3 regions of the Bacillus sp. TL12 genome follow, and region 1 is predicted to be linked to each of the others. Evidence: riboswitches for the same ligand, from Rfam matches in the RefSeq annotation. Region 1 holds a riboswitch; each other region holds the start of a gene.
What was found. Region 1 has a riboswitch for S-adenosylmethionine ahead of LOK41_RS12605 (YezD family protein). Riboswitches for the same ligand answer to the same signal wherever they lie in the genome.
Positions count from the first base shown of each region.

Region 2: another riboswitch for S-adenosylmethionine. It lies ahead of LOK41_RS11835 (hypothetical protein); the one in region 1 lies ahead of LOK41_RS12605 (YezD family protein).
Region 3: another riboswitch for S-adenosylmethionine. It lies ahead of LOK41_RS13290 (ECF-type riboflavin transporter substrate-binding protein); the one in region 1 lies ahead of LOK41_RS12605 (YezD family protein).

Region 1 is NZ_JAJJBY010000011.1:42,395-50,216, reverse strand. Features, by position in the region: gene LOK41_RS12645 (NAD(P)-binding protein) at 1-191, opposite strand, end outside; gene LOK41_RS12640 (sirohydrochlorin chelatase) at 166-918, opposite strand; gene cobA (uroporphyrinogen-III C-methyltransferase) at 920-1,696, opposite strand; gene LOK41_RS12630 (DUF3906 family protein) at 1,929-2,141, opposite strand; gene LOK41_RS12625 (nitrite/sulfite reductase) at 2,153-3,775, opposite strand; gene cysC (adenylyl-sulfate kinase) at 3,787-4,380, opposite strand; gene sat (sulfate adenylyltransferase) at 4,393-5,529, opposite strand; gene LOK41_RS12610 (phosphoadenylyl-sulfate reductase) at 5,575-6,279, opposite strand; gene LOK41_RS12605 (YezD family protein) at 6,365-6,508, opposite strand; SAM riboswitch class I at 6,579-6,686, opposite strand; gene lysA (diaminopimelate decarboxylase) at 6,802-7,822, opposite strand, start outside.
Region 2 is NZ_JAJJBY010000010.1:65,108-76,458, reverse strand. Features, by position in the region: gene LOK41_RS11860 (MFS transporter) at 1-543, shown strand, start outside; gene LOK41_RS11855 (serine hydrolase domain-containing protein) at 644-1,906, shown strand; gene LOK41_RS11850 (short-chain fatty acid transporter) at 2,009-3,355, shown strand; gene LOK41_RS11845 (group-specific protein) at 3,419-3,772, opposite strand; gene LOK41_RS11840 (NAD(P)H-dependent oxidoreductase) at 3,769-4,344, opposite strand; gene LOK41_RS11835 (hypothetical protein) at 4,640-4,900, opposite strand; SAM riboswitch class I at 5,003-5,101, opposite strand; gene LOK41_RS11830 (hypothetical protein) at 5,224-5,415, shown strand; gene LOK41_RS11825 (YwiC-like family protein) at 5,450-6,172, opposite strand; gene LOK41_RS11820 (ECF transporter S component) at 6,389-7,108, opposite strand; gene LOK41_RS11815 (ABC transporter ATP-binding protein) at 7,081-8,742, opposite strand; gene LOK41_RS11810 (energy-coupling factor transporter transmembrane component T) at 8,715-9,593, opposite strand; gene LOK41_RS11805 (DUF4430 domain-containing protein) at 9,616-10,452, opposite strand; gene LOK41_RS11800 (DUF4430 domain-containing protein) at 10,507-11,351, opposite strand, start outside.
Region 3 is NZ_JAJJBY010000012.1:6,130-17,480, reverse strand. Features, by position in the region: gene LOK41_RS13320 (GrpB family protein) at 1-152, opposite strand, end outside; gene LOK41_RS13315 (sensor histidine kinase) at 588-1,844, shown strand; gene LOK41_RS13310 (alpha/beta fold hydrolase) at 1,973-2,752, opposite strand; gene LOK41_RS13305 (YjcZ family sporulation protein) at 3,129-3,236, opposite strand; gene LOK41_RS13300 (energy-coupling factor transporter transmembrane component T family protein) at 3,398-4,225, opposite strand; gene LOK41_RS13295 (ABC transporter ATP-binding protein) at 4,218-5,918, opposite strand; gene LOK41_RS13290 (ECF-type riboflavin transporter substrate-binding protein) at 5,929-6,477, opposite strand; SAM riboswitch class I at 6,616-6,733, opposite strand; gene LOK41_RS13285 (aspartate/glutamate racemase family protein) at 7,044-7,724, shown strand; gene LOK41_RS13280 (PAS domain-containing sensor histidine kinase) at 7,809-9,590, opposite strand; gene LOK41_RS13275 (Cof-type HAD-IIB family hydrolase) at 9,922-10,782, opposite strand; gene LOK41_RS13270 (cytochrome P450) at 11,114-11,351, opposite strand, start outside.

The DNA of each region.
Region 1 (7,822 bases):
TCATAATCTTTTTGAAACCAACGAATTTGCTTCGATTCTACAAACTTTACTAAATTCGCATCTAATTCACGACTCACTACAACTATATCCGCTCCTGCTTTTAATAAAGGGGTGATTTTAAATGATGCCACTTTCCCACCGCCAATGACAACAACACGTTTCTTTTCAATTCGTACTGTAAGTGGGTACATACTCATCTCCCCTTAATATTTCTTCCGTTTTCTGGATTAACATTTCTTGAAATACACAGTTTTTTCCTAAATAAGGACTTACATATATATTTGTAGAATGGTATCCGCGTACTTCCTTCTCAATGTGTCTCATTAATAAGCCTGTAAATAGCAAATAAGGTAGAATGACAACATTCTCCTCTTTTCGTTCTACAACTTCTTTTAATTTCTCCTCAAACCTAGGCTCTGCCGCAGCTAAATAACATACTTCTACCTTTTTTACTTTCTTCTCTTTTTCAAACAGAGAAGCAATACGTTTCATATCTTGTAACGTCTCAAGATCACTACTCCCCCTTGCAACAAGCAACAGGGTTACCCCACTTTCATACTCTTTAATACCGCTTCCCTCATACGTAGCGGACACGAGTGATTCCGAAACACCAAACGGATTTCCGTAAGTAATTGCAATGTGAGGATATTTATTTTGCATTTTTTGGAGTTCATTTGGGATATCTTCTTTCATATGCCCTGCCGCTAATAAAAAGACAGGAACAACGACAATTTCTGTTGCTCCTCTTCTTACGCAATTAGCAAATCCCTCTGGAATATCAGGCTGTGCTAATTCTAAAAAACATAGTTCTTGAATAGGAGCTGATACACGGTTCATACAAGCAGAAACAAAACCTACTGCTTCCTCTTTCGCCTCTTTCAGCCTACTTCCGTGGCATATATATAATACAGCTTTCATTTTATAACACTCCGCTTACAGGATACGTAATGTCCGCCTGTTGTTCAAACCAATGAATTTTTTCACGGAAACGAACAACTTCCCCGATTACAATCATACTCGGATTTTGGACCTGCTCTTTTTCAGCAATCGTTACAATTGTTCCTAACGTTCCTGTAATGGTTCGCTGAGATGATGTAGTTCCCCATTCTACAATAGCAACTGGCGTATTTTCTCCTTTTCCATGTTTCAGAAGTTGTTCACATATATAAGGAAGATTACTTACTCCCATATAAACAGCAAGCGTGTCAACACCTTTCGCTAAGTTTTCCCACTTTACTTCTTCTTCAGCACCTTCTTTTCGATGCCCTGTCACAACCGCAAAACTTGCACTCGCATCTCGATGCGTTACGGGAATCCCCGCATATGCAGAAGCAGCTATCCCTGCTGTAATACCAGGTACAATTTCAAACGGAATACCATGCTTCGCTAACGCTTCTGCTTCTTCACCACCTCTTCCAAATACAAACGGATCTCCACCTTTTAATCGCGTTACAATTTTTCCTTTTTTTGCATATTTAACAAGAAAGGCGTGAATAGTTTCTTGTTTCATTGTGTGATAGTTTGGGAGTTTTCCGCAATATATTAAGTCAGCATCTGGCTTCGCATAAGAAAGTAACTCTTTATTTACAAGACGATCGTATAAAATAACATCCGCCCGCTCGATACACTTTACTCCTTTTACAGAAATTAAATCCGGATCTCCCGGCCCTGCACCAACAATATATACCTTTCCCATCATCTCTCCTCATTTCTACTATAAAGTGAAACTTCCATCAGTGGGGAGTTTCATCCCCCACTGATGGTTAGTTGAACCAATCGGGCACTTACGGACAGTTATCCTCCACCTAACTTCTTCGATTTCCTAAAATCCTAAAGTGAGGGTATTACTGCCCGTTAGTGCGGGGTAAAGTGAAACTTCCATTCCTATTACGAATGGAAGTTACTATTCAAATCGGTGTCATTTTGTATTACAATGTCTCCTGCTCATGAATAACAAATGCTGCACCTTTGCGGATCTTCTTTTTTTCATGCAGAGAGATTTCCTTCACTTCTGGCAACGGTAAAAAATACTTCTCCAATTCTACCTCAACAAGTCTAAATGCCTGTTCCTCACTTTGTGCAACAACTACTACAGGAACAACACCATTTGCCAACACTGCTTCAAAACGATACAAATCCATATTGCTCCCCCCTAAGATGCAATCACTTCTTCTAAAATTGTATTTAACGCGGATTGTAAATTTTCTACTCCAACGCGTTCTGCAAACTCATAAAAAGTTTCAGCTGGCAGTTTATGTTCTTTAAAGTATGTTAAAAACGATACAAGAACATCCGGAAGGTCTTCCCCATCAATCTTCCCTTTTAATTTTTGGTTATAAACACCACCATCTAATAACGTACCACCTACATAAATTTCAAACGCTTCAACAATTCCTTTTTCTTTCGTCTTCAATTTCACGCCTTGTAATCCGATATCCGCAATCTGCCTTTGACCACATGAATTTGGACATCCCGTCATATGAATACGAACTGGTACATCAAGTACAAGTTGTGTATCTAAATAGTCTGCAATATTTCGTAAGCGCGCTTTTGTTTCTACCAATGCGAGATTACAATACTCAATTCCCGTACAAGAAACTGCATATCCAATAAATGATTTTGGTTTTGCTGAAATCGATTCAAACAATGGTTCTTGTAAAAGTGCCTCGACGTTTTCTTTAGGAACATTGGGAATAATAAAATTTTGCGAATTACATGTGCGAATCTCGCCATTTCCATACTGCTTCGCAATTCTAGCAAGTTCAAATAACTCCTCAGAATGTAAACGTCCAACAGGTACGTTAAAACCAACGTATGATAAATCACCTTGTTTTTGCTTATGAACACCGTAGAAATAACCTGCATTCCATCCTTTTAAAGCATCGTTTCCTTTATCGTGCAAAGGATCTGTATATTCTAATAATTTTTCTTTGAATTTTTCCGCACCCCAATCAGCAACTAAAAATTTCAAACGTGCTAAATGTCGCTTTTCACGATATCCGAAATCACGGAAAACCGTAGCAATTGCAATTGCTACCGACTTCACTTGTTCAGGAAGAATGAATAAATCTAACTCCTGCGCTAAATACGGACGAGCAGATAATCCCCCGCCTACTCGTAAATGAAAGCCTTCCACTATTTTCCCATCAATTTCTTTTGTAGCTGGAGTAAAGGCAGCACAGTTAATTTCAGCATTTGCTGCATTATATACATTTGTACTAATTGACATTTTAAACTTTCGAGGCAAATTCGAAAATTCTTCATTATGTTGGAAGAACTCATATACCTCTTTTACAATTGGTGCTGTATCAAATAATTCATCACCATCAATACCAGCAAGAGGATTCCCAATAATATTTCTTGTAATATCACCACAAGCTCCCGCCGTTGATAATCCCACTTTTTCTAGACGGTTAAAAATATCTGGCATTTGACCAATTTCAAGCCAATGAAATTGAATCGCCTGTCTTGTAGTAATATCAAGAACGTCACGACCATAATCTTCTGCAATAGAAGCCAATACTTCGACTTGTTCATTCGTTAAAATACCAGAAGGAATATTTACACGCATCATGAAATACCCTGCTTCTTTTGGACGTTGTAAATATAATCCTGCCCATTTAAAGGAATCCCACTCTTCTTTCGGAATAGAATCAAACCCATTTTCAGCATAATACGGGATAGCTTTAAAAATTTCCAAGCCATCTTTTTCTAATTTCTTTTTCTCTGTAGCATTTAACTTTTCATTGTTTGCCCACACTTTTTCATAACTCATTTTTATTCCCCCTATATAAAGCTACGCTCTTGTAAGTAACCGATAATTTGTTCTGCACATTGTTCGATTGAATAAAGATGTGTTTCTACTACCACTTCTGCCTCTACAGGTTCTTCATATGGCGAATCAATACCGGTAAATTGCTTAATATCACCTTGTCTCGCTTTTTTATACAGTCCTTTGGGATCACGTTTCTCACATTCTTCTATTGGACATTTTACAAATACTTCAATAAATTCATCTTTTTCGAGAATATCTCTTACTTGCTGACGATCTACTCGAAATGGAGAAATAAATGCTGTTAGTACAATTGTCCCTTGATCTACAAATAACTTCGCTACTTCACCAATTCGGCGAATATTTTCTGTCCGATCACTTTCGGAAAATCCTAAATCTTTATTCAAACCATGACGAATGTTATCGCCATCTAGTACATAATTCCCAATATTTTTTTCGAACAATTTCCTAGCAACCGCATTTGCTACTGTTGATTTTCCAGAAGCTGATAATCCGGTGAACCAAAGTACAAAACTGTGGTGGCCACTTTTCTTTCGTCTTTCTTCTTTTGAAACAGATGCTGTATGCCAAGTTATATTTGTTCCCATCCTACTCTCTCCTTATTTTGTAACGGCTTCTTTTTGTAAACCACGAATTAATATTTCTACAACTTCTTTACGGCTAAATGTACTTGGCGGGATTTCCCCATTTCGTAACATTTCTCGTACTTTTGTACCAGATAAAATAACGTGGTCCTCTTTACTATGCGGGCACGTTTTCGTAGAAGCCATCGCTTCACATTTTGTACAATAAAAACTATGTTCAAAAAAGAGCGGTGTAATCCCTAACTCTTCTACTGTAAAGTTGATAAAAATCTCCTGGGCTTCGTACGTTCCATAATAATTTCCTACTCCAGCATGATCACGTCCTACGATGAAGTGTGTACAACCAAAGTTTTTTCTAACCAGTGCGTGAAATATTGCCTCGCGTGGTCCTGCATAACGCATTGCAGCTGGAAAAACACTTAAAAAAACACGATCACTTGGATAATAATTTTTCAAAAGCGCTTCATAACTTTCCATGCGCACATCAGCTGGAATATCATCTGATTTCGTTTCACCAACGAGCGGATTTAAAAATAAGCCGTCTACAATTTCCAGCGCAGACTTTTGGATATATTCATGTGCACGATGAACAGGGTTTCTCGTTTGAAAGCCTACTACTGTTTTCCAGCCTCGCTTTTTAAATTCTGCACGCGTTTCACTTGGATCTAAATGATAAGAAGGAAACTTATCATTTTCCAAACGCTTTACAAGCGTAATTGTTCCTCCAACATAAACATTCGGTCTATCATATAATTTTTTCACACCTGGATGAGCAATATCCGTCGTTTTATAAACATACAATGCTTCCTTCTCTTTATCCGGTGTAAAAATATCTTCTATTTGAATAACGCCATACGTGATTCCTTCTTTAACAAGACGAACCTCTTCACCAATTTGAAATTGTTCTGCCTGCTCTTCTGTTATCGGTAGTGTAATAGGTATACTCCATACATCACCGTTTACTAAACGCATTTTTTCTACTACAGATTGATAATCCTCTTTCCCTAAAAATCCTGTAAGCGGACTATAACCACCTATCGCAAGAAGCTCTAAATCACTTAAAGCAATTTTGTCTAATTCAATTTCTTTTGCAATATTTTTTGTGTCATATGTTTCATCAACACGATTTACTAATATGTTTGTTTTACTCATTTTTCTGTCCGCCTCTTTCACATATATTTAAAATCAACCATGACCTTATTGATAATGAAGACCACATTCCGTTTTCATCTTTCCAGCCCATCGTCCGTCCCTTGAATCTCCACCTTCTCCCACAGACAACGTGCATTTTTCACACCCTATACTTGGGTAACCAATGTCGTGTAATGGATTGTAAGGTAAATCATGCTTATATACGTAACGCCATACTTCCTTCCACGTCCAATGAATGAGCGGACAAATTTTAATAGACTGAAAGCGATGATCTTGATTGATAAACCTTGTATGTTTACGCGTTTCAGATTGTTCCCTTCTCAGCCCTGATATCCACGCTTTTCCATTCGTTAAAGATTCTTCAAGCGGTAAAATTTTTCTTAATTTACAACAAAGATTGGGATTATGTTCCCACAGCTTATCTCCATGTTTTTTTGCTTGCTCTTCAAGCGTAAGCGAAGGTTGCTTTTCAATAATTTCGAGATCCGGAAACCTTTCCCGTACTCGTTTAATTAAATCGTATGTTTCTTGAAAATGAACGTTTGTATCTAAAAAAACAACTTTCGCAGATGGATTTACTTGGTTTATAAGATGTAACAAAACCATCCCCTCTACACCAAAGCTACATGCGTATACAATTTCACCTTCATACTGTTTATAAGCCCACTCTAGTACTTGCAGTGCTCCTTTTGTTTCATCTTCTTCAGAAAAAGAAATGAAGTCCTCTTTCCATGTTCCATACGTCAGCATGTTTTTCCCCCCTGTAACGCAAAAAGACGGTTTTAACCTAATACAATAGGTTAAAACCGCCTCTAGTTTTTCTAGTCAGCGCTTTTTACTTTAAGCGTACTTTTTCACTTTTTTCAAGCTGAATCACTTTTCCATCTTGCACAACAATTGTAATAGAACCATATTTCATATCCGCAAGCATCGTTTGAATCTTTTCAGCTACTTCGTCAAAATGTCCACGCACTCCCACGAACAGCCCCCCTTTTTATTCATAAAAAAAATCTTTCCCATTTCGAAAAGACTGTTCGGTAATATATTTTACCTTATCTTTCAAAATGGATGCCATTTTGCTGGACTTAGCACCTTGCTCCTATAAGCAGGTTGCTGAGCTTCGTAGGGCCAGTTCCCTCCGCTTCTCTTGATAAGCTTTGTATTTGTATTTTATCATAATTCTGATTTTTTTCAATCCTAGTTTTCCGATATATTTTATATTTTTTATTTTTTTAAAGGAGTTGCCCAGTTCGAACAACTCCTTTTTATTGATTATACAAGCTCTTTTATGCGTATGCGATCGTTCCTAATTATATTTTCATATGTTTCGCGTTCGACAACGACTTGTGATGCCCCGCCTTTTGCAAATACTACAGCCGGTCTGCGTATGCGATTGTAATTATTCGCCATAGAATATCCATATGCTCCCGTACAAGAGATTGCTAACAAATCTCCTGAAGTAACTTGTGGCAGTTCTATATCCCAAATTAGCATATCTCCACTCTCACAACACTTTCCAGCAATTGATACAATCTCTTCGGCATTTTCTCTTCCTCTATTAGCAAGCATTGCCTCATAACGTGCTCCATATAAAGCTGGTCTTAAGTTATCCGTCATTCCTCCATCAACTGACACATATTTACGAATACCTGGAATATCTTTTACAGCTCCTACTGTATAAATTGTTGTTCCTGCATCTCCGACAATACTACGCCCTGGTTCAATCCAAATTTCAGGGAGTGGATAATTCTTTCTTGTAAATTGTTCCCTCACTGCATTCGTTACAGCATGCACATATGTGTCAAGCGTAAGCGGTGTATCAGACTCTGTGTAGCGGATTCCAAATCCTCCACCAACATTTAATACAGTTACTACATAGCCAGTTTCTTCTCTTATTTCTTCTAAAAAGTTCCGTAATACTTCAATCGCCCGAACAAATCCTGCTGTTTCAAAAATTTGCGATCCAATATGCGAATGAATACCTAACACATTATAATTTGATTTCTTTAGTGCTATTTGAATCGCCTGCATTGCCTGGCCAGTAGAAACTCCAAAACCGAATTTCGAATCATCTTGCCCTGTTGTAATATATTCATGTGTATGCGCCTCTACTCCAGGTGTAACTCGAATTAATATATTTACAATTTTTCCATACCGCTCTGCTAAGTCATGTAATATTTCCATTTCCAAGAAATTATCTACTACAAAACAGCCAATACCTGCTCGCAGCGCCATTATGATTTCTTCTTCCGTCTTATTATTACCATGAAAATGAATGCGTGATGCTGGAAAA
Region 2 (11,351 bases), on a different contig from region 1:
TTAGCATTTTCTTATAGTGGCATATTATCTTTTATTCCTATTTACGCAAAAGAAATTGGTGTAGAGGAAGTTGCAAGTTACTTCTTTATCGTTTACGCACTTGTTGTTGTTCTTTCTCGTCCATTTACAGGAAAGATATTTGATCATTTCGGTGAAAATATACTTGTTTATCCTTCCATTATTATTTTTACAATCGGAATGTTCATCTTAAGCCAAGCACAAACGTCATTTTGGTTCCTTGGTGCAGGTGTATTAATTGGTTTAGGCTACGGAACATTGATTCCAAGTTTCCAAACGATTGCTATTTCCGCAGCTCCAAACCATCGACGCGGCTCAGCAACAGCTACTTATTTTTCATTCTTTGATAGCGGTATTGGTTTCGGTTCCTTTGTACTTGGTATCGTAGCTGCACAATCAAGCTATCATAATATGTATTTCGTTGCTGCCATTATCGTTGCGTTTACATTACTTATTTATTACTTCCTACATGGCAGAAAACAAAAATTCAAAAAGCAACATACAGACAAAAAATTATCAGCTTAGTGTTAATAAGGAAAGTAAACTCCTCTGTTTACTTTCCTTATTTTGTATTTCTAAGAAAACGAGCGTATACTTACTATAGAAATAACAAGGAGGTACATAGATGAACTTAAAAAAATCTCCCCTTTTATTAATCATACTTACACTATTGTTTATCCTAACTGGGCTTGGATTTGCATTTCTTAAACAAAATAAAGTCTCTCCTTCTAAAGAGAACGTAACAAAAGAAAATTGGTTACAAGATCCTTATTTACGCTGGTCATACACACATATGAAAGAACTAGCGTTAACAAGTGAAGTGAAAAACAATCCTATGCAAGTAGCAACATTCCCTACTGCACTACAAAACTTAGATGATTTCTCTGTTAAAAAAGAATACGGAGGCAATATTCCGTTAAAGAAACTGTTAGATGAGAATAAAACAGATGCCTTTGTCGTCGTGCATAACGGAAAACTTGTTTATGAACAGTATTTCAATGGATATAAACAAAATGAACCGCATGGAATGGCTTCTTTAGCGAAAGTATTTACTGGTGCACTTATACAATCATTAACGGAAGAAAAACTCATTGATGCCAATAAAACTGCTGAAACATACGTGAAAGAATTGCGAAACACACCATTTGGCAAAGCAACAATCCAACAATTAATGGACATGCAAGTTTCTGCTGAATACCCTACACATGGATATATGCAGCAAGGACTAGAAAATCAGGATGCTCAGTTGTATTTAGCCAGTAATATACTTCCTCGTGGCAAAAACTATGACGGCCCAATGAAAATTTATGATATGTTACAAGAAGCAAAAGAAACGGCATCCCCTGGAACTGTATTTTCTTATAATAATGGTTCATCTGAAACACTTGGCTGGATTATACGGACAGTAACTGGCAAATCCTTAACTGAAAATGTAAGTGAGAAAATTTGGTCCAAAATAGGTATGGAAGAAAATGCGTATTATGTTACAGATGAAACAGGAGTTGAACAAGCAAGCGCCGGTTTAAATGCCACTGCAAGAGATATGGCGAAGTTTGGACAATTGATTTTACATAACGGTCGCTACAATGACGTGCAAGTACTCCCCTCCTCTATTTCTGAAAATGTAAAGAGTGTACAAGAAGGAGAATTAGCAATCGGACAAGGTGCACCTATTTCTTATCATAATCAATGGTGGATTCCTCACAATGAACAAGGCGCATTTGAAGTATTAGGAAGTTATGGGCAATGTCTCTATATAGATCCTAAAGCGAATATGGTCATTGTACATTTTTCATCAAATGCGAATCCAAGTAATGATGTCCATGCTACTTATTCCAATATGTATGTACAGATCGCCAAACACTTAGAAAAGCTTTCACAAGGGTGAAAGCTTTTCTTTTATAATTTATCTGAATCTTCAGTTTAATAAAGGTTATCTCTTTACCCACAGCGAATATGTAAAAGAAAAAACTTAAGGAAGTTGATGAATTTGTTTCGCTCTTTTACAAATGGTTGTGTTGCTCTTGTGCAGCGTTTTTTACCAGAGCCCTTTATTTTATCTTGTTTATTAACAATTTTTGTTATCTTCTTTGGCATGTTCGCTACGCAGCAATCGCCTGTAGAAATGATTGCTCATTGGGGAAATAGAATTTGGGGACTTTTAGCCTTCGCCATGCAAATGGCACTTGTACTTGTTACAGGTTCTGCATTAGCTAACGCTCCGCTCATTCGCAAAGGCTTAGCAAAAGCTGCACAACTGCCGAAAACAAGCGGACAAGGTATTATCGCTATTTCTATTGTTAGTTTAATTGACGCATACATAAACTGGGGATTTGGCATTGTAGTGTCTGTTTTATATGCAAAGGAAGTTGCAAAACACATACAAAATTTAGATTATCGACTTGCCATCGCTTCTTCTTATTCCGGATTTCTTATTTGGCACGCGGGACTTTCCGCCTCTATACCGCTTACTTTAGCATCTGGCGGCGAAACATTAATTAAAACAACTGCTGGAAGTATAAAGGAAGCCATCCCTATAACAGAAACGTTATTTTCACCATATGCGCTTGTTCCTGTACTTATATTTTTAGTAACAATGCCACTTATAAATAAGGCGATGCATCCGGATGAAAATCATACGATTACAGTGGATCCTAGCGTATTTCAAGAAGAAGCTGCTGCTCAAGAAGTAGAAGCCCAGACATTTGCTGAGAAAATGGAAAATAGCATTTGGATAACGGTATGTGTTGGACTATTAGGTCTTATTTATATTGTTCATTATTTTAGTACGAAAGGTTTTAACCTGACACTTGATATCGTTATTTTTATACTGTTAATTGCTGGCCTTATTTTTCACCGTACTCCGATTCAATATATTCGCGCCTTTTCAGATTCGACGAAAAGCGCATCTGGCATTCTACTCCAATTTCCATTTTACGCAGGAATTATGGGAATGATGATTGGAGCAAACAGCGAAGGTCTTTCACTTGGAGGAGCAATTTCTAATTTCTTTATTAGCATTTCGAATGAAACCACCTTCCCTCTATTCACGTTTTTAAGTGCAGGAATTGTAAACATTTTCGTACCATCTGGAGGCGGTCAATGGGCTGTACAAGCTCCTATTATGATCCCAGCTGGTGCTGAGCTTGGTGTACCTGCTGCGAAAACCGCAATGGCAATTGCATGGGGAGACGCTTGGACGAACTTAATACAACCTTTCTGGGCATTACCTGCATTAGCAATCGCCGGTTTAGGTGCACGTGACATTATGGGATTTTGTGTTGTTAACCTCCTTTATGCTGGCGTAGTAATTGGTTTATGTTTCCTTATCATTTAAATCGAAGCAATGTAAAAAAGCTAGTTTTATACTAGCTTTTTTACATAATAACTATAGTGATAATCATTCGTTTTCTATGCATCTAATTACATTTCCCCATTCTTCACATGAAAGATTTAACCTTTTATATGTAAATAACGTCGTACAAACAGTTTCAATCATCGATGGATGATTTCGCAAAAAATCCCATCTTAATATTTTCGGTAACTCATACATTTTATACTCTTTACTTTCCTTAACGATTCCATCAACTTCCCGTTCACAAATTCCCCTTATTAAATAATCTGCTTTTAGTTCTTGATACATTTTTTGAAAACCCTCGCTATGATGTTTCAATTGAAGTAAACAAACGATATACGTACGAAACAAATCATCATTCCGCTTACAGCATCTCAATATATTTTCTACTTCGCTCATAATTTTTTAGCCTTTTCTTGTATTTCTAAAAGCCACTTTTCACGTTTTTCTGCTTTACTTGTTTTTACAGACTGAAAAGCAGAACGGTTTATTTGACGTATACCACAAAATCGTAAAATACCCTTTTTCATAATCACCCAATCAGCAGAGCGATATAAGAGTGCCACGTACCATAAAGGTGAATCTAAAGTATTAATAACCCATGCTGTTTTCCCTATAAGCAATCCTTTCGGCATTACACCTTCATATTTATATGCAAACCCTGCAGCAAAAACGCGATCGATAAACCCCTTTAAAATAGCAGGCATTCCCCACCACCATATTGGATAAATAAAAATTAAAGAATCTGCTTCCTTGATTAATGTTCTGTATTTCTCTGTCTCTTCTTCATACGCTAAATCACGTCTTCTCTTATCTTCATTAAAAATAAGTACTGGATTAAATTGTTCCTTATAAAGGTCCAGCAATGTAACAGAATGATTCGTCTCTTGAAGCCCTTTTTGCACATGTTCTAAAATGGATGCATTGAAACTAGATGGATTGGGATGTGTATAGACGATGAGTATGTTCACCTTCAAACAACACCTTTCCTTAAATTCCCTTTTGACTTCCGAAAGTTTGCGTGATATTCTATTACATGTCAAGTGGCAAGCCCATTTGGCAAACCCATTTGGCAAACCAACTGACACCTACTCGGCGAAGGTGTCTCTTTTCATTTATAGCCGAATGAAATGCCTCTTTCAGGGCATATTCAACTTTTGACACTACACACTCAACACCATTCCCTTGTATCAGGCTGCTTTGGCAGTCTTTTACTCTACATACAATTCGAATTTTCAAACAAATTATAACATAAAAAAAGAGAGCCTAGCTCCCTTTTCTCGCCTCATAGAATACCCTTTTCTCAGCATAGTGGTATTCATCATTAGCTAAAGTAATTTTCCCATCCAGTTTCAGTTCGTCTAATAGCCTTGATAAATAAAATTGGTGTAACATTTTTTTCGTGAATTTTCCTTCATGATGCGAAACGATATGTTCTTGAATATCTAATAGTGATATTGGTTTATCTTGTTCCATCATATATTCATATACTGCATTACGCAGCTTTACGTATTTTTCGAGTGTCACAGTACAATTGCAACCCCTTTCTTCTTATTATGTTGTCTTTGGAATCGGTTTTTTTGCAATAAAAAAACCTCTTCGATAAGAAGAAGTTACGTATATATCTTCGTCTTATCTCCCAGAACAAATATGTTCTGCTGGAATTAGCACCTGCATCGCGGTTGCTGGGTTTCATCGGGCCAGTCCCTCCACCTCTCTGGATAAGAAAATATTCACTATATATCTTACTATAACTACTTTTATTATAATTGTCAAACAATATACAATAAGTTATATTTTCTTTCCTTACGCCCATACTAACATTGTATGTACAAAAGGAGGAATTTATGATGGATAAAAATGCCCGCGGATACGTTCAAGATTCATTCCATTCGTTGCAAGAAGCAAAGAATTGTTTAGAACATGCATTACAAACAGTCGAAAAAAGTGATAATCGAGAGCGAATCGAACAATCTCTACAAGCTGTGGAAGATGCATTACAAAAATGTAATCACACGGTTGATATTTTAGAACAAAAATAAATATCGCCCATCTCTTTTCTAGATGGGCAATACCTCAAATGGCATACTGCAACAGTATTGCCGTCACAATTAAAAAATATACAGAATTAACGATTTCTAAAACTCCAACTTTTAATATAGATATCTTTTTACCATACAATACGATTGCACGAACTAGGCTCGGTATAAATACAAGAGACAGCCATGGATTTACTACGAAAGAAGCAATGATTAAGAAAATATGATATCCCCATGAAACATAGCGGTAAGTAGGATTATTCTTTTCACGTATCATTGTTTTCACATAAAATGTACTACCTAAGAAATAAAGGAAAGAAATAACCGCAATCCACCATGCTGTCCCATCAATTGTCTTCATCGAAAAATAATAACTAATCAAGCCACCAATGCAGAAAACAAGTATGGCACAAATATCATTTACTAATGCTCGTTCCTTTTTTTGACGGGCAAAGTATATATTTACGATAAAGAGTGGAATCATTGTAACCGTGAATAAAAGAATTTTCCATTCATATAGTAAAGATACAATCCCGAAAACACATGCAATAACAAAATAAATAATTGCTGCATGTGAAAATTCTTTCTTTCGTGTTTTCTTCATGTACATTAAAAATGGATACGTTGCTAAATAGATAAATAACCAAGCGATAAAGAGTGGAATGTGGTAGTATGTAGGTTTACCAAGTAGCACACTAAGTAAAAATGGGATCAGCAGCATTCCCCATGCACCATGCTGCTTCGGAATAACTAGCTTCATGAATATTACATCTCCTCTTTGAAAACCTTTCTCATTTCCTATTATATAAAAAGTTCCATCCAAAAGTTGAATATATTAAAACAATTTTTTGACATTTTCTAAACCAAAGTATCATTATAAAAAAATGCTTCTCACCAATGGTAAGAAGCATGAAAGAGGCAAACGAATATGTAAGTCGCGATCCTACGTTATATTCTTATGCTTTATGATATATGCTTATGCTTTGTTTCCTTGATATAATAGCTCGTTATCATCTAAAATTCCATATTTCTTTTTAAATCTCATAAGAATTCGGATCCATGATGAGCTAAACAAAACAAGAAAAATTACATTTGAAAGCGCATGAGCGAAATCAAAGTAAAAACTTGCAGCGTAGTATGCCATAAAGTCTTTCCATGTTAATCCTTCTAAAAAGCCAAGTATCCCCCACAAATTCATAATCCAGCCAAAAACAAAACCGGCTATGAACCCATAGATGACTCTTCCCCATAACTTTCTCATAATAAATGTATTTCGTAGTAAACCAGCTGTAAAACCTATCATTCCCCAAGAAAACATTTGCCAAGGTGTCCAAGGCCCTTGTCCTAAAAATATATTAGATACAAGTGCTGCCGTTGCACCAATCATAAATCCTGTCTCACTCCCAAACACAATTGCAGATACAATAATAATAAAAGAAGTTGGTTGTACACTCGGCATAAGAGAAAATGGTACACGACTCACTGCTGCTATGGCTGCTAAAACAGCTACAATAACGATTTCACGTGAAACAAATGCTTTCCTTTCAAATCGTATATAAAAAGGTAACATAATAATGAACAATAAAAATAAACTACACCAAATAAAATATTCATCTGTTACAAAGGAAGTAAACAGAAGTGTACTTATTACAAGAAGAAAAATAAGCGTTATGAGAGCAACATATCGTTTGGACACGCTTGATACACATCCTCCCACGTTAATGCATAAGGTAATTGCTTGCGAATAAAACGATTAATAGATGTTGTATAAAAGAAATTATCACTAAAAAATTTCTTTGGCGCATCATCCATAATGACTTTCCCATCAAATAACATCATACAATGATCCACATATTTCGCTGCAAATTCAATGTCATGTGTGGCCATCACAATTGTTGTTCCTTCCTTTTGTAACGCTTGAAACAGTTCGCCTAATCCTTCCTTTTTCTCTGGATCCAGCCCTTTTGTTGGTTCATCTAATAATAATAATTGGGGCTTAGATAACAAGGCTGTGCATAGTGCGATTAACTGTTGTTCTCCCCCGCTACAATCATGTGGATGACGATCGCGAATGGAATACAGCCAAAATCGGTTTAACATCTCTTCTGTAATTTCTTTCCCTCTATCACCATATAATTCATTTGCTCTTTCAAACACTTCATCCCACACCGTCTCAAATGTAAAATGATAATAGGGATGTTGTGATACAAATCCGATTTTTTCAAATCGTTCCTTGGACTTCATTTTATGAATTTCCGTTCCGTTCCACCGCACCTTTCCTCTTCTAGCTTTGTTTAGTCCTGCTAATATAGTTAAAAGTGTTGATTTTCCTGTACCATTTTTTCCAACAAGCGCAGTCCACTTGCCTTGTTCAATTGCTAGCGTTAAATCTTGCAAAATAAACGGACTATTTTTTTCATATTGAAAAGATATATGTTTCGCTTGTAAAATCACTGCTTTTGTTTCTGCCTGTGATATAGCCGGTACTTCATGTTCGATCGGTAACTCGGAATGAATTTGTGTTTGTGCCTCCCTTACCGTAAATGGAATTTTCTCTATATCCCATTCTAAAAACAACCTTGGAATTTGAGGGATAAACGATCGAGATTCTTCTAATGCCCACATTTTCGATATAACATGTTGCGGGATTCCATCATACATAATTCTCCCTGCATCCATAAACACAACGCGAGTTGCTAATGGAATGACTTCATCTAAACGATGTTCACTCATGATAATGGTAATCCCAAGTTCTTCGTTAATCCGTTTCAATAATCCTAAAAAATCTTTTGCTGCAATTGGATCAAGCTGCGCTGTCGGTTCATCTAGCAGTAACAATTTAGGCTGCAGCACAAGAACTGCCGCTAAATTAACAAGTTGTTTTTGTCCCCCTGATAATGTGTGAACAGACTGGTTTAATAAATCTTGAAATCCTAAAAAGCTAATTAACTCAGCAATTCTCTTTTGGATGACTTTTGTTTCTAGACCAACATTCTCAAGAGAAAATGCCAATTCTTGAATAACCGTATCCATAACAAGTTGATTTTCCGGGTTTTGAAATACCATTCCGACTTCTTGTGCTGACAATAAATCAGGCATCTCGAGTAAAGAAGCTCCATTATAATACATACTCCCTGTGCGCTTTCCAATCGGAAGTAACTCTTTCTTAAAATGTTTCAAAAGCGTTGTCTTGCCACATCCTGAACGTCCAGCTAGCACAATAAATTCACCTTGAGAAACCGTTAAAGAAACATCTGTTAATGCTTGTACATTTTCATCTGCATACGTAAAAGCTAAGTCTTTTATTTCTGCATGCGCCACCATAACCATTCCCTCCCTTCCATTATGATTGGTAAACTAATAAATAGTAAAAATGAAACGAATAGTATTCCATCATATTGCTGAAATACAAGTGATTCCACTCTTGGATAGATTGATAATTTGCCAGCGCCGTAATAATTGAGCACAAAACTGCTTAGTAATAAAACCACTAAAGACGCAAGTATATACCAATCTTGTTTCCCCATGCGATACCGTATATACGTACTACGCTTTGTCACTCCAAACCCACGCGCTTGCATGGAATCTGCCGTTTGTAATGCATCTTCTAAAGAACAAACAAGTAACACCTGCAAAAGTTTCATTCCATTTTTGATTCTCCCGATGAATGGGCCTGAATCTAATTGAACACCTTTTGTTTTTTGAACAAGTGTAATTTGTCTTAAACGCCGGATAAATAAAGGAACAAAACGTACCGTGATCATTGTCAATAGCGCAACTTTCGGTGAAACCCGTGAAAACAAGTACAAAAATTTATGACTTGAAATAATATCATTATAAGAAGTGAATGTGAACATAATAGCAAGTAACGATAACCCCATGATGAGTCCATACATGCACGCTTCTAATGTGATTCGATTATCTCCTAAGCGAAATAATGTAGTGGCTCCCCTATGTGTTAGCAAAGGATTTAGCACGATAACCATCAAAAAGAAAATGAACATACTTGGCAACATTCTTCTTATTCTCTCGCAATTTCCTTGCATAACGTTCAATAGCACCATCATAATAATAGCACCACTTAAAAAAAGAGGGTGAAGACACACCATACAGAGTATCATCACCCCAATATAATAGAAAAAATTCACAAAAGGATGTAAAGAAGAAAAGATAATTTTCATAACCTTTACCTAAAGTCCTTCCCTAATTTGATACATATACCCATTCAATAGTATCTCCTGGCTTGACTTTATATGTACCTGCACTTCGGTTTGGAAAAGCACCATTTACACGATATTTCCATCCGCTTTTTGGCCCTTTGTCAAATTCATATAAGTCATTGATTCCTTTTACATATTTACTATTTCCGGATCCAGTTGAATCAACCTCTAAACCTGTACTTGTTAATATATCAAACACTGTATCTCCATCTTTCACATCAACTTTCTTTGCACTAGATAAATACCCTTGATCACCACGTACAGAAATAGTAACTTGTTTTTCCTCTGGTTTTGGTGGTACTGGTGGCACTGGATCTGGCGGCGGTACCGGGTTCGGTTTAGGTTGTGTATCAGACTTTTTAGGCTCTGGATCTTTTGGATATTCTTGCTTTGGCGTTTCTTTCGGCTGATTAACAACTTTAGCCTCTTCTTTTACTTCTGGTTTTTCTTCTGTCTTTGCTTCTGGCGCTTTCTTTACCTCAGCGTTTTCTTGCTGTGTTTTTGGTTGTTCCGGCGCTTTTTGCTGAGCAGGTGGTTCTTGGTCTTTTTTCTCTTCTTGTTTTACTTCAGGTTGTTCTTGCTGTTTTTGTTCTTGATCATCTTTTGGCTGCTCTTGCTCTTCTAGTTGCTTTTGCTTAGCAACTGGTTCTTGCGATTCTTCCTGTTTACTTTCTTCTTTTATTTCTTCTTGTTTTTCCTTATCTTTTTGTTCTGTTTGCTTTGATACCACTTGTTGCTCAGGTTTTGATTCATTTTGACTACATCCAACAAGCACTCCAAATGAGAGAACAAATGAGAGTAACCACTTCATCATACTCATGTTTTCCTCACCTTCCTAATAAAATTAGGAGCAAATCATTGCTCCTAATTTTATTTAAGCTGCTTTTCGTCTCCATAAAACATATGCTGAAGCGATACATAATACGCCCATTCCTACTGGCATAGCATTGTCCGAAGCAGATGCTCCTGTTTTTGGTAACTGACGATTCATTGCAGTTTTTTCATTATTTACTGTTTTATTTTTCGTAACAACACGAGAGTTCTCATCATGTGTTTGTTCCTGCGGTTTTTGAATCACTTCTTGCTTTTCAATCACCTTTGGTTCATTTACTACAGGGTTTTTCGGCTCTTCAACTGAAGTTTTATCATTTCCAGTCAATGGATTTGTCCAATCATATATAGAGCCTTTTCCATCTACAAATGCCTTATATTGAACAAGCGCTAAAAATGCTTGTTCAGTAGCCATACCATTACCCTCTTCATCGCTTGGTAACCATTTAAATTCGCCATTTGGAAGTTGATATGACAGTAAATTGCGAACTGCATTTACATGATTTTTAGTGAACGCTTCACCAGTTGGATCGATTCCTGTAATAGCAAGTCCAATAATCGCTTGCGCAACACTGTTAGCATTTTCTTGACCATCAGCTTCAAATCCGCCAGTGCTTAATTGTTGATTTGCTAAATACTGCACTGCTTTGTCTAAAGCTCGTTTTACCTCTGGTTGTTTTTGATATGGCGCTAATGCTGATAAAACCATACCTGTTACATCAATATTACTTGCTTCTTCTTTACCGCTTCCAACACTATACGTCCAGCCACCATCTGTATGCTGCGCATTTAAAATCTCTTTTACTAAAGCAGCACGATTCCATCTCGCTCCAGCTGGCACTTCGTATTTTTTCGTATCAAGTGCAAGTAAAGCAAATGTATAGCCAG
Region 3 (11,351 bases), on a different contig from region 1:
GGTTTCGCGTCTAATCCTTCTACTGACGTACTTCCAATATGTTCAATCTCTAAGATGTCCTTTTCTAGTAATGCGATAAATTTCTCTTTCTCTTTCGAAAATTCCGTATGCCAATTTAAATTATACGATTCAATGATTATTTCTTTATCCATCTCTTCCTCCTTTTATACTCATAATCTAAGTTTATAAGCTATCTTTTTTATGAATCAAAACAGGACTTTCAGCATTACTCTCGAATATATCAATTTTTAATCTAATTATATAGAATAAGAGGTGTAAAATGAACGAAATTCCGATAACAATTCATTTAGATGATGTCCCTTTTCAATTAAAGGAATATCAAGATTTCGATTGGCTTGTAAGACTTGGTAGAGTATTTGCAGTGTTAGATCAGTAAGATTCAGCGAATATTTACTTCGGTATTGAAAAAAATCAACGCTATACGCAAGTGAAAGAGTTTTATTTAGCATAGGGATTTACTCGTAACAGACCTTCTCATTGTAGTAAAATAATTAATAATGAAGAAATTACATTTTTTCTGTATAATACTTATTAGTATTGAAAACTACAATAATGAGGCATGCTAGATGAATTTTATATACATCAATCAAAACGTATTAAATAATTTGCTTTACATTTTAAGTAGCGTCTTTGTTTTTTATTTTATATATGATAACGGGATGTTTTTCAAAAAATACAAAAAAACCCTTATTGTAATCTGCACGAGTATACCGTTAATTTTATGTATGAGATACCCTATATATATCGATGAAAATTGTGTTCATGATTTAAGACAAATTCCATTTTTCATAGGTACACTTTATGGTGGCTTACCGGTTGGAATTGCTTTATTAACTATCATGTTATTAATTCGATTTGTTTTTTATGGTGTGAACTTTTTAACTGTTATTGTTTATATTGTAATGCTAATTTTCACCGCTCTTGCCTCTTCTAAATTTAATCAATTAAATAGAAGAAAGAAACTCATTATGTCAATATTTTTACCTTTTTCCCTTGCTTTACTTACAACATTTATCGCTGTAATTTCATCGGATTTTCCAATTACACAGCCATATATTATTTATTTTATTATACTGCCCCCGATTATCATGTTATTTGTTGTATATATGAATGAAGTTTTAAGAGATGCCTTTATGATGAGATCCAAATTAGTAAAAATGGAGAAAATGGAGATTGTGAGTCAACTTGCTGCAAGTATTTCGCATGAAGTTAGAAATCCTCTTACTGTAGTAAAAGGATTTACTCAGCTCCTTAAAACACCAGATTTATCACAAGAGTCACGAGAACAATATATTGAACATATTCTGGGAGAGTTAAACCGTGCACAAGTTATCATTGATGATTACTTAACATTCGCTAAGCCTGCATCACAAAAAGTTGATAACATTATAATAGATCAAGAATTAAAAAGAGTAATAAGTATGATGATGCCATTATGTAATATGAATTCTATAAATGTTTCTGAAGAATTAGTAACAGGATCCATTATTGGGAATACACAGCATTTTCAACAATGCTTTTTAAACTTGGTAAAAAATAGCATTGAAGCAATGCCAGATGGCGGGAAACTTCGTGTTCAATCATCGGTTTTTGAAAACAAAGTTACGATTGTTATTAAGGATAGTGGAATTGGTATGACGCCAGAACAAATAAATCGATTTGGCGAACCGTATTTTAGCACAAAAACAAAAGGAACCGGTTTAGGTACGATGGTTGCAGTGAAAATCATTGAAACGATGAACGGCACTTTAAGTATAAAGAGTATTGTTAATAAAGGAACGACTTTAACGATTACATTTCCACAAAATAATGAGGTTGCTTAATAAAATAAAATCTTGATTTAAAAGGAGCTCCTATGCTCCTTTTTGTTTTCCCTTATATAAAAATTAGCTATGCTTTTATAAGATTTTGCATAAATTAGTTATATAAAAACCTTAATATCCATTCATCTCTATGAGTATGGAAAAAGTCTCATATCGGTATGAATAAAAACAAACTGCTGAATCATTTCATTTAAACATTTTGCTGCTTTTGTAGGAATTTGATGCTTTACGTTATCAATGAATTTTAATTCATTACATGGCAATTTTCCATGCAGTAATTTCGCATGACTATAAAATACCTTATCTTTATGACCATAAACTAACAGAACCGGAAGCTGGATATTCCCGAGCTGATTCGTACAATTATAATGCAAACTATAACGATAATATTGCCAGATATTTTTGGCATTCCCTTTTCGTGCTTCTTTAAACATCTTTTTGAACAATTTATGTGTATTTGAATTGCCCCATGAAATAGACCATGCTAAAAATGAAACTGCTCCCAATTTCGCAAGTTTCACGCCAAGTGAAATCTTATTCTTTAGATATCCACCCCTAACTTCTGACATCCCCCCTAACGCTCTTTCAGCAAAAGTCAATAAAAATTCTAATGCGATAGAGCTTTCAGTCGAATATCCACATACAAATGCTTTTTTAATCTCCAAATGATCCAACAAACATCTAATGTCTTCAGCAATCAATGGATAAGTTATCGGTTGTTTTGAATACTGACTCCTTCCGTGCCCTCTAATATCAAAAGCAATTACCTTGAAATTTTGGGATAATTCCTCGATTTGGTACTCAAAATTCACACAAGTAAGTACAGGGGGATGAATAAAAACAATAGGAACCCCTTTTCCCTTAACGATATAATATAGACTACTACTGTCCACATCCAACATTGGCATGTATGTAATCACCTCAACAATCTAAAATCATCCCTAACTCTTTTTCAAGAAAAAAAGTATCTTCCAAAATGATGCATACTAAAAATTGATTTCAGTACAATTTTGATTTAAATCACAGCCGTCCCTATTTCATTTTTCATTGATTAGCATAGCTGTACCACTCTTTATGTATGTATTAAGTTTTTTATTTGTAAAACTCAATCAGAATCAATCACCGGTACACAAAAAAATCAAAACTCTAGAAAATTTCTATTGGAAAAAGGAGCATGATAGCTCCTTTTTCATGTTGAATCTTGTAAAGATACGAAAAAAGTATCTTTAATAGTTTTTCTGATTCTATAATTCTGCGACGAATGATTAAAAAATCGTTTGTTTTTTAATACCCTCCGCCCCAGCAGCTGCATCCAACAATAATTAATAAAATAAATAAAACAACTAATAAAGCAAATCCTCCGCCAAAACCGCAAGAACCACCGTGACTCATATTTTCTCCTCCTTTTAGTATAAAACCAATGGATAATTGATCGTTTATTAACGGGTTCGTATTATACAGTATGTATCTATGTAATTTTGGAGCATGTCTTGGATAAATTAAAAAAAGCACTCCGCGAGTGCCTAAATTTTATCCGAATAACATTGAGAAACTTACAATGGATACCAAAACCCTTTGAAAACATTTAATTTCAAATAAATGGCAAGTAATAAAATTATAATACCAATAATGAGCCCTATATAGTCCTCTTGTTTTGCCTTTGTTGTAAAATACCATGTTCGTTTCTCTTTTTTTCCGAATCCTCGTAAATCCATCGCATTTGAAACGGTATCGATTCGCTCTAAAGATTGAGTAACAAGTGGCCCAAAAATGAGTACCCGGTTTTTAATACGTTCCCAAAAATTCGCTTCTCCTCTTTCAAATGGTACACCTCTTGCTTCTTGAGCCTGTTTAATCAATTTGTATTCCGCTTGTATATTCGGTATGTAACGGAGTGCAATGTTTATTGCATAGGCAATCTTATACGGTAAACCAATTTTATATAGGCTGCTAGCAAACTCACTTGGATGTGTCGTGTATATAAAAATAAGTGTAAATGGTAATAACGTAAAATATTTTAACGAAAGCGTAAGAGCATAAAAAAGCGTTTCGAATGTAATAGTAGCGTATCCAACATGCAAGAATGCTGTACTTGTACCAGTTATCTCAGATCCATGGGTTGGTGTAATCAATAAAATCATCGCTGAATTTAACATACTAAATGTGAAAATGACACTAAATATAATTACAACTTTTTTTACCGGGATTTTAGCGATCACTAACCCAAAACAACCAACGAAAAACAAGCATAATAAAATACGAAAATCAAAAAATATGAATGTAAGAGTCATCCAGATTATAAATAACAACAACTTAATTGCGCCGTCCATACGATGAAAATATGTATGATTTTCTATATAGAATAAACCTGATTTACTCATAATCCCCCCTCCTTTTTTTCTCCATATACATTTGTACAAAAACTTCTGGAAAAGGGAATTTACTCAATTTTGCCAATGTAGTTAGCGAACTTTCCTGTAAATTAGCTTGCTGCAATACTTCGCTATTTGCTAATACGATTAGAACAGTATCATCAGCAAGTATTCTTCCTTGATGAAGAACAACTGCACGGTCTGTATATTCTAAAGCTAAGTTCATATCATGTGTAATAAAGATAAATGATATTCCTTGTGTTGCTAATACACTTATACAAGACATAAATTGTTTATAATGAAAATAATCTTGTCCTGCAGTTGGCTCGTCTAAGATGATGAGCTTCGGATTCATTGTTAAAACTGATGCAATGGTAAGCCTCTTTTTTTGCCCGTAGCTTAACACTTGAATCGGCCAATTTCGAAATGGATATAGCCCGCAAATTTGCAACGCCTCTTCCACTCGTTTATGTATTTCTGAGCTAGAAGCCTTCTGTAATTTTAATGAAAAAGCAACCTCATCCCAAACAATAGATTGTGTAATCATGTGATTAGGATTTTGCATAACGTAAGATATCACTTCTCCACGCTTCCGAATAGACCATGAAGTTATATTATCATTATCAAGTACAATTTTTCCTTTCTGTGCTTTGTTCATTCCAGTTAATAAATGTGCAAATGTAGATTTACCTGCACCATTATGTCCTAATAATGCTACAATTTCTCCTCTTTGTATGGAGAGTGTTAGGTCCCTCAATGTAAAACCATTGTGAGAATATGAAAATGAAATGTTTTCTATTTTACATAGGATTTCTTTTTTTTGTTGTTTTTTACACGTAGTAGAATTTAACATCCATTGCTTAACCGCTTTATTCAACCTCTCATGATTTAAACTTCCAATTGGATATAATTCTTCATCTAAAATATTCATTTTTATGTTTTTTAATGCTTCAATATATACAGGTTCTCTTAATCCTATTTCTTGTAGCATGTTTGTTTGTAAAATCCTTTTTGGTGAATCGATTGCTACAATTTCTCCGTCGTCTATTAATATGATTTTATCTAGGTCTAATTTTAATATCTCCTCTATTCTATGCTCAATAATAACGATTGTTTTATTTAATTGTTGATGTACATTTTGAATAAGTTCTACTGTTTTTAAACTACTTATTGGGTCTAAATTTGCTAATGGCTCATCGAATAGTAATATGTCGGCATCTGTCGTTAGTAGACCAGCAAGAGAAACAGTTTGTTTTTGGCCACCAGATAATTCATGTGGGCTTCGTGAATGAAATGTATGCATCTGAACTTTCTGCAAAGAGTCCATAACAACAGCCTTCATTTTTTTCTGTTCTACGCAATCATTTTCTAACGAAAATGCAACATCTTCCCCTACAGTTAACCCAATAAACTGGGAATCTTGATCTTGCAAAATAGTTCCTACAAGCTTACTTTGCTCAAAAATACTACTTTTTCGTGGATCCTTACCACATATTGAAATGTTCCCAGTACTTGATCCCTCATAGGAAAAAGGGATTAGCCCATTTATACAATGGGCCAATGTAGATTTTCCTGATCCACTTCGACCAGCAATCAATACTTTTTCACCTGGATAAATATGGAGTGTAATATTCTTTAAAGTAGGTTCTGTCACTTGTTGATATTGAAATGTAAATTGTTCAAAGGAAATAATCGGCTTCATTGTGCTATCCCTACTTTTCAATTTTTAAATGTGTATGTTTTTTATTTGCTTTCGCTAATCCAAGTGTAATTGGTAAACCAAGGATTAAGAAAACAAGGGCATCTGCAATCGTTGCACCAAATACTTGAATAACAATTTTATCTAAAGGCTCTCCCATCACGATAATATCGAAAGCGCCTGCAAATATAATTGCAATAACAATCCCAAGTAAACCTGTTACAGCAAAATATGTAATATCTCGATTATGGAATGTTCCATTTTTCACACTGAAACTTGCTCGTTTTTGTACAAGTCCCATCGTATATCCAATAATGCCTGAGCTAAGTACCCATCCCCACCATATTCCCCATCCAGCGATAGTATCTGTTACTGTATGACCAATAAGACCAATCAAAAGTCCTGCAAATGGACCGAAAATTGCACCAAAAATTGTTAATATAACCAGAGCAGGTTTTATAAATGTGTTTGGGGCAATTGAAAGTCCCCATAAACCTAATACACCATATATTGCAGAACCGATCCCAATTGCTACGACTAATTTTGTAGATAATTTGTTCATATGAATTCTCCTCTCATTCTAGTTAGTTTCTATTAGTCCTATGTGAAAAATCATTGAATTATGAACATTCACTTCCTTTCTCCCTAATAAAAAATGACCTCTGTTATAAGAGGCCATTTGTATATGAAATATATGATTCCCTTATCTTTCAAAAGACAATATGTCCTTTGTGGAATTAGCACCTTCCTATTTGTATGAATAAATAGGAGTTGCTGAGGTTTCATCGGGCCGTTCCCTCCACCTCTCTGGATAAGTATTCGTTTGTAATTTGTATTATTTCATTAACGTAAATTAATTTTAATATTTTTCTTACTATTTCCACTTTTGTGTAAAATAGATAAAGTGAAACTTTAATCAGTGGGGGGTTTCCTCATCCCCCACTGATTATTAGTTGAACCAATCGGGCCTTTACGGGCAGTTTATCTCCCACCTAACTTCTTTGCTCCCGCCGAATTTTGAGGTGGGAGTATTACTGCCCGTTAGTGCGGGATGAATAAAACATTGTATTCTTATCGGAATTATGGAATAATTGATGTAACAAAGCGAGCTAACGGGAGGAATTGAACATGAAAGTAATCGGATTAATTGGTGGATTAAGCTGGGAATCAACATCTCTTTATTATAAACATATTAATACGCTAACTTTATCTCAGTATAATCATAATGCGAAGCTTGTTCTTTATAGCATGGATTTTGGTGAAGTGACAAATTTATTACAAAATCAACAATATGAAGAAGTGCAAAATCAACTCGTTCAAGTAGCTCAAAAAGTAGAACACTCCGGTGCAGATTGTATACTTATGTGTTCAAATACAGTACACCAATTTGCGGAAGAAGTAGAAAAAGCAATCTCTATCCCACTTCTTCATATTGGCGATGTAAGCGCTGAAGAAATTGTTGAACATAATGTGAAACGGATTGGTTTGCTTGGAACAAAACAAACAATGGAACAAGATTTTTATAAAACGAGACTAGCTAATTATGGTATTGAAACAATTATTCCCGAAGAAGATGAACGAAATTTCATTCATCATGTCATTCTCCACGAATTAAGTAAAGGTATTATTTCAAAGCAATCCAAAGACCATTTCTTACAAATTATTCAAAATCTCATTAAAAACGGGGCAGAAGGAATTTTATTAGGATGTACAGAAATACCGTTACTCATTTCACAACAAGATCTTTCTATCCCTGTATTTGACACTGCTTTTTTACATGCCAAAATTGCAGTACAATTCGCTGGCTAATCAAAAAAAGAAGCTATCTTACAAGGTAGTAAGATAGCTTCTTTTCTTTGCTGCTACTCTATGTGAAATGGAAATTAATCTCTATTATAAAGACCCGGTTATAGATGGCATAGCTGAATGAGAAGTACCTTGCTCACTTTGAAACATAGGTAAATAAATAGTAACGGATGTTCCTACTCCTACCTCACTCATAATACTAATTCTTCCTTGATGACTTTCAATAATTTTATAACTGAGCATTAACCCAATGCCAGTTCCTTTTTCTTTCGTACTATAAAAAGGTTCACCAAGCCTTTTTATTCTTTCTTCAGGGATTCCTACGCCCTCATCCACTATATTAATAATAACTTCCTTACATTCTGATTTTTTCACAGAAATGGAGATTTTCCCTCCATCTGGCATAGCTTCAATTGAGTTTTGCAAAATATTAATAAAAACTTGTTTTAATTGATTTTCACAGCAATCTATTATTAATTCCTTTAATTCTATATGCAGATCAATTTGAATATTGGTCATGATTGCCTTTGTATTAATTAACGAAACGACATTTCTTAATATCGAACAAATATTTTTCTTTTCAGTTGGAATGACATCAGTCTTTGCAATTGATAAAAACTCATGAAGGATAGATTCAATTCGCTCAATTTCTGACAGCATAAGATCGAAATATTTATCTTGATCTTCTTGATTAATTTGAAAGAGTTGAATAAATCCTTTAATCACTGTCAGTGGATTTCGAACTTCATGTGCTACCCCAGCAGCTAACTGTCCAATTGCTGCAAGTGTATCTGATTTATTCAATAACTCTTCAGTCTTTTTCCGCTCAGTAATATCTCGAACAATTATCATAATCTTATCTTGTAAAAGTGATAAACACCTAGCTTCAAAGAAACTAATACTCCCTTTAAGTGTTAACGGATATTCAACAATAACTGTAGATTCTTTTTGTTGTACTTGGTGAATCGCTTCTCGAAATTGCTGTGCTACAGGTGATGGCAAGACTTCATAAAACTTTTTCCCCATAAACGATTCAGCAGGTACGTAAAACTTAGATGGTGAACCAGCTTTATAATCTATAATTGTTCCATCAGCCTCGGTTAAAAAACACAAATCAGGTAATGCTTTGAAAATAAGCTCTAGCTCAGATGTTTGTTGCTTTAATTGTTCTTCAATTCCTTTTCGATGCGTAATATCAACTCCAACTGCCCAATAACTATAACCAGGTACTGGAAAATGTTCTGAGATGTTTGACCACATGATTGTTTTTATTTCTCCATTTTTGCATGTTAATTTCATTTCCCAATCTCGAAAACTTTTTCCACGCACCGAAAATTTCTTTTGAATGTGTCTGCGATAACTTTCATCCGGATATAGCAATTCAAGTGCTTTTGGATTTTCAATAATCTCTTCTGCAGCATAACCTGTTACAAGCTCACATTCCCGGTTCCATAATATAAAATTTCCATCTTTATCAAGAGCATCAACCATAATGGGCATATTTTGTAAGATTGTATGTAACTGTTCTTCTTTTTTAGAAAGTAAATGTATATTTTTTGTTTGATTTTGAAGTTTATCCATTGCACTATCTACAATGAGGTTTGAAAGCATTTCGAAGTATTTTTGACAAGTACGGATGTCCTTTTTTATTGAACAAGCAACAAATGATCCAAGATGTTGCTCATATAAAAAAAACGGAATTTCAATCTTTGTAAGTTCTATATTTTTTTCTCGATTCATACCAAATGAAAAAATACATTCCATATTTTGATCAAGAAGTTGATGTGAAATATTTGTTAATTTATAAAATTGTTCTGCCATGGTTTCTATTGTGTTCACGTCAATGAGTTCCAATAGCCGAGCATTCATTCTCTTTCCACCTCTATATGTAAAATTAATACCATTTTTTACTCACGCTTCTCCATTATACGAATAATGTTCTCATAGGTATATAGCAAGAGCATAATTATTCAAATAAATTTTATTTTTCAATAAAAAAACATTCCCAACATTCTATAATTCCTTTCATATCAATATATTAAAATTGAAATATTCACAAAATATTCATAAACATTTTTAAAAACATATACAATTATTCCAATATATTCTATAAAATGAAAAGTAATAAGGTATTCTATGAATCTCATAGAATACCTTACCCCTAATAAAAAATAAAAAAGAATCCTTGATGGATTCTTTTTTATTTTTTTACCATGACATATTGATAAAGAGCATGTGCCACTCCATGTTCTTCATTCGACAGTGTTTCATAATCACAAATCTGCTTCATTTCGTCTACTGCATTTCCCATTGCGATAGATATCTTTGCCTTTTCCATCATAGAAATATCATTTAGACCGTCACCTATTGCAACAGTATTTTCTACTGGAATATTAAGATGTTCCGCTAAAGTATATAAACCATTGCCCTTTTGAGCGTCACAATGATTAATCTCTACATTATGCCAATATGAAGCAGTAATTGCTAGCTCTGTATTATGTTGAAAATGCATTTTTAACTTTTTTAATTTCTCAATATCATAGGAAAATGGTAAAAGTTTATGCACAAAAATCTCTTCTTCTAATATTGATTTACAACTTTTTATTATATGAAACGCTGTATGCTCAAGGTACAACGCTGCAATAGTTTCAAGCTCATCTTGATTAATATCTTTGTTTGACTTTTTTATCCATTCTATTTCATGATTCACGCTCTCTTCACCATATGCCGGAACGTATACTCCCCTGTCTGTATACAGTTGATAATACATACGATTTCGTTCTAGATACTCGACAATTTCGAGTGCTTGTGTATTTCGAATTGGGTATCTCTTCATCATTTTTTGATCCACATAAATAAGAGCTCCATTTTCTGCGATAATAGGGCATTGTAAATTAGCTTCCAGTAGTAGGCGCTCAATATCTACAATAGAGCGCCCTGTACAAATCGCCACTACATGCCCCTGCTCCTGACATTTTCGAATCGCTTCTGCATTTTCTTTACTAATTATTTTATTTCCTGAAAGAAGAGTTCCATCTAAATCAATTGCGATTAGTTTCATTGTTCCGTCACCACTTTCTATAAATAAACATGCTCGGATAAATTTTTACGTATCGTGATTTTACGGACAGTTGATTCCTTCACTTGCCTTCACTAAAGTTTAAGGTGGAAAATTTTCTGTTCGTAGATAGCGGCATAAATATTGAAACTAGGTATCGTTTCCATATTTACTTTGCTAAGCACAACTTAGTTATAATTTATGAAAAGCGTTTCAGGTCAAGGAATATTTTTTAAGTCGTTTAAAAAATTTATAGAGAACAGTAAGATAAATATGAAAAGCAAGTAAAAAATCCCTACTTAAACAGGAATTTTCACTTGCTTTTAAATATGCTTTAATTCATTAAAAGAATAGGAAGTTTTTTTAACGTTTGTTCATTCTCTAATATACAGTTTTCCAGATGAAAGGACGGAGAAAGCACCAGTCTTTTAAAATTGCTAATAAACGTAGTTAATGCAATTTCAGCTTCTAAACGAGCAAGCGGTGCTCCTAAGCAAAAATGTGGCCCTTTGCCAAACGTTAAATGTTTTTCATTTCCAGGTCGGTGTAAATCAAAGCGATCTGCTTGCAGG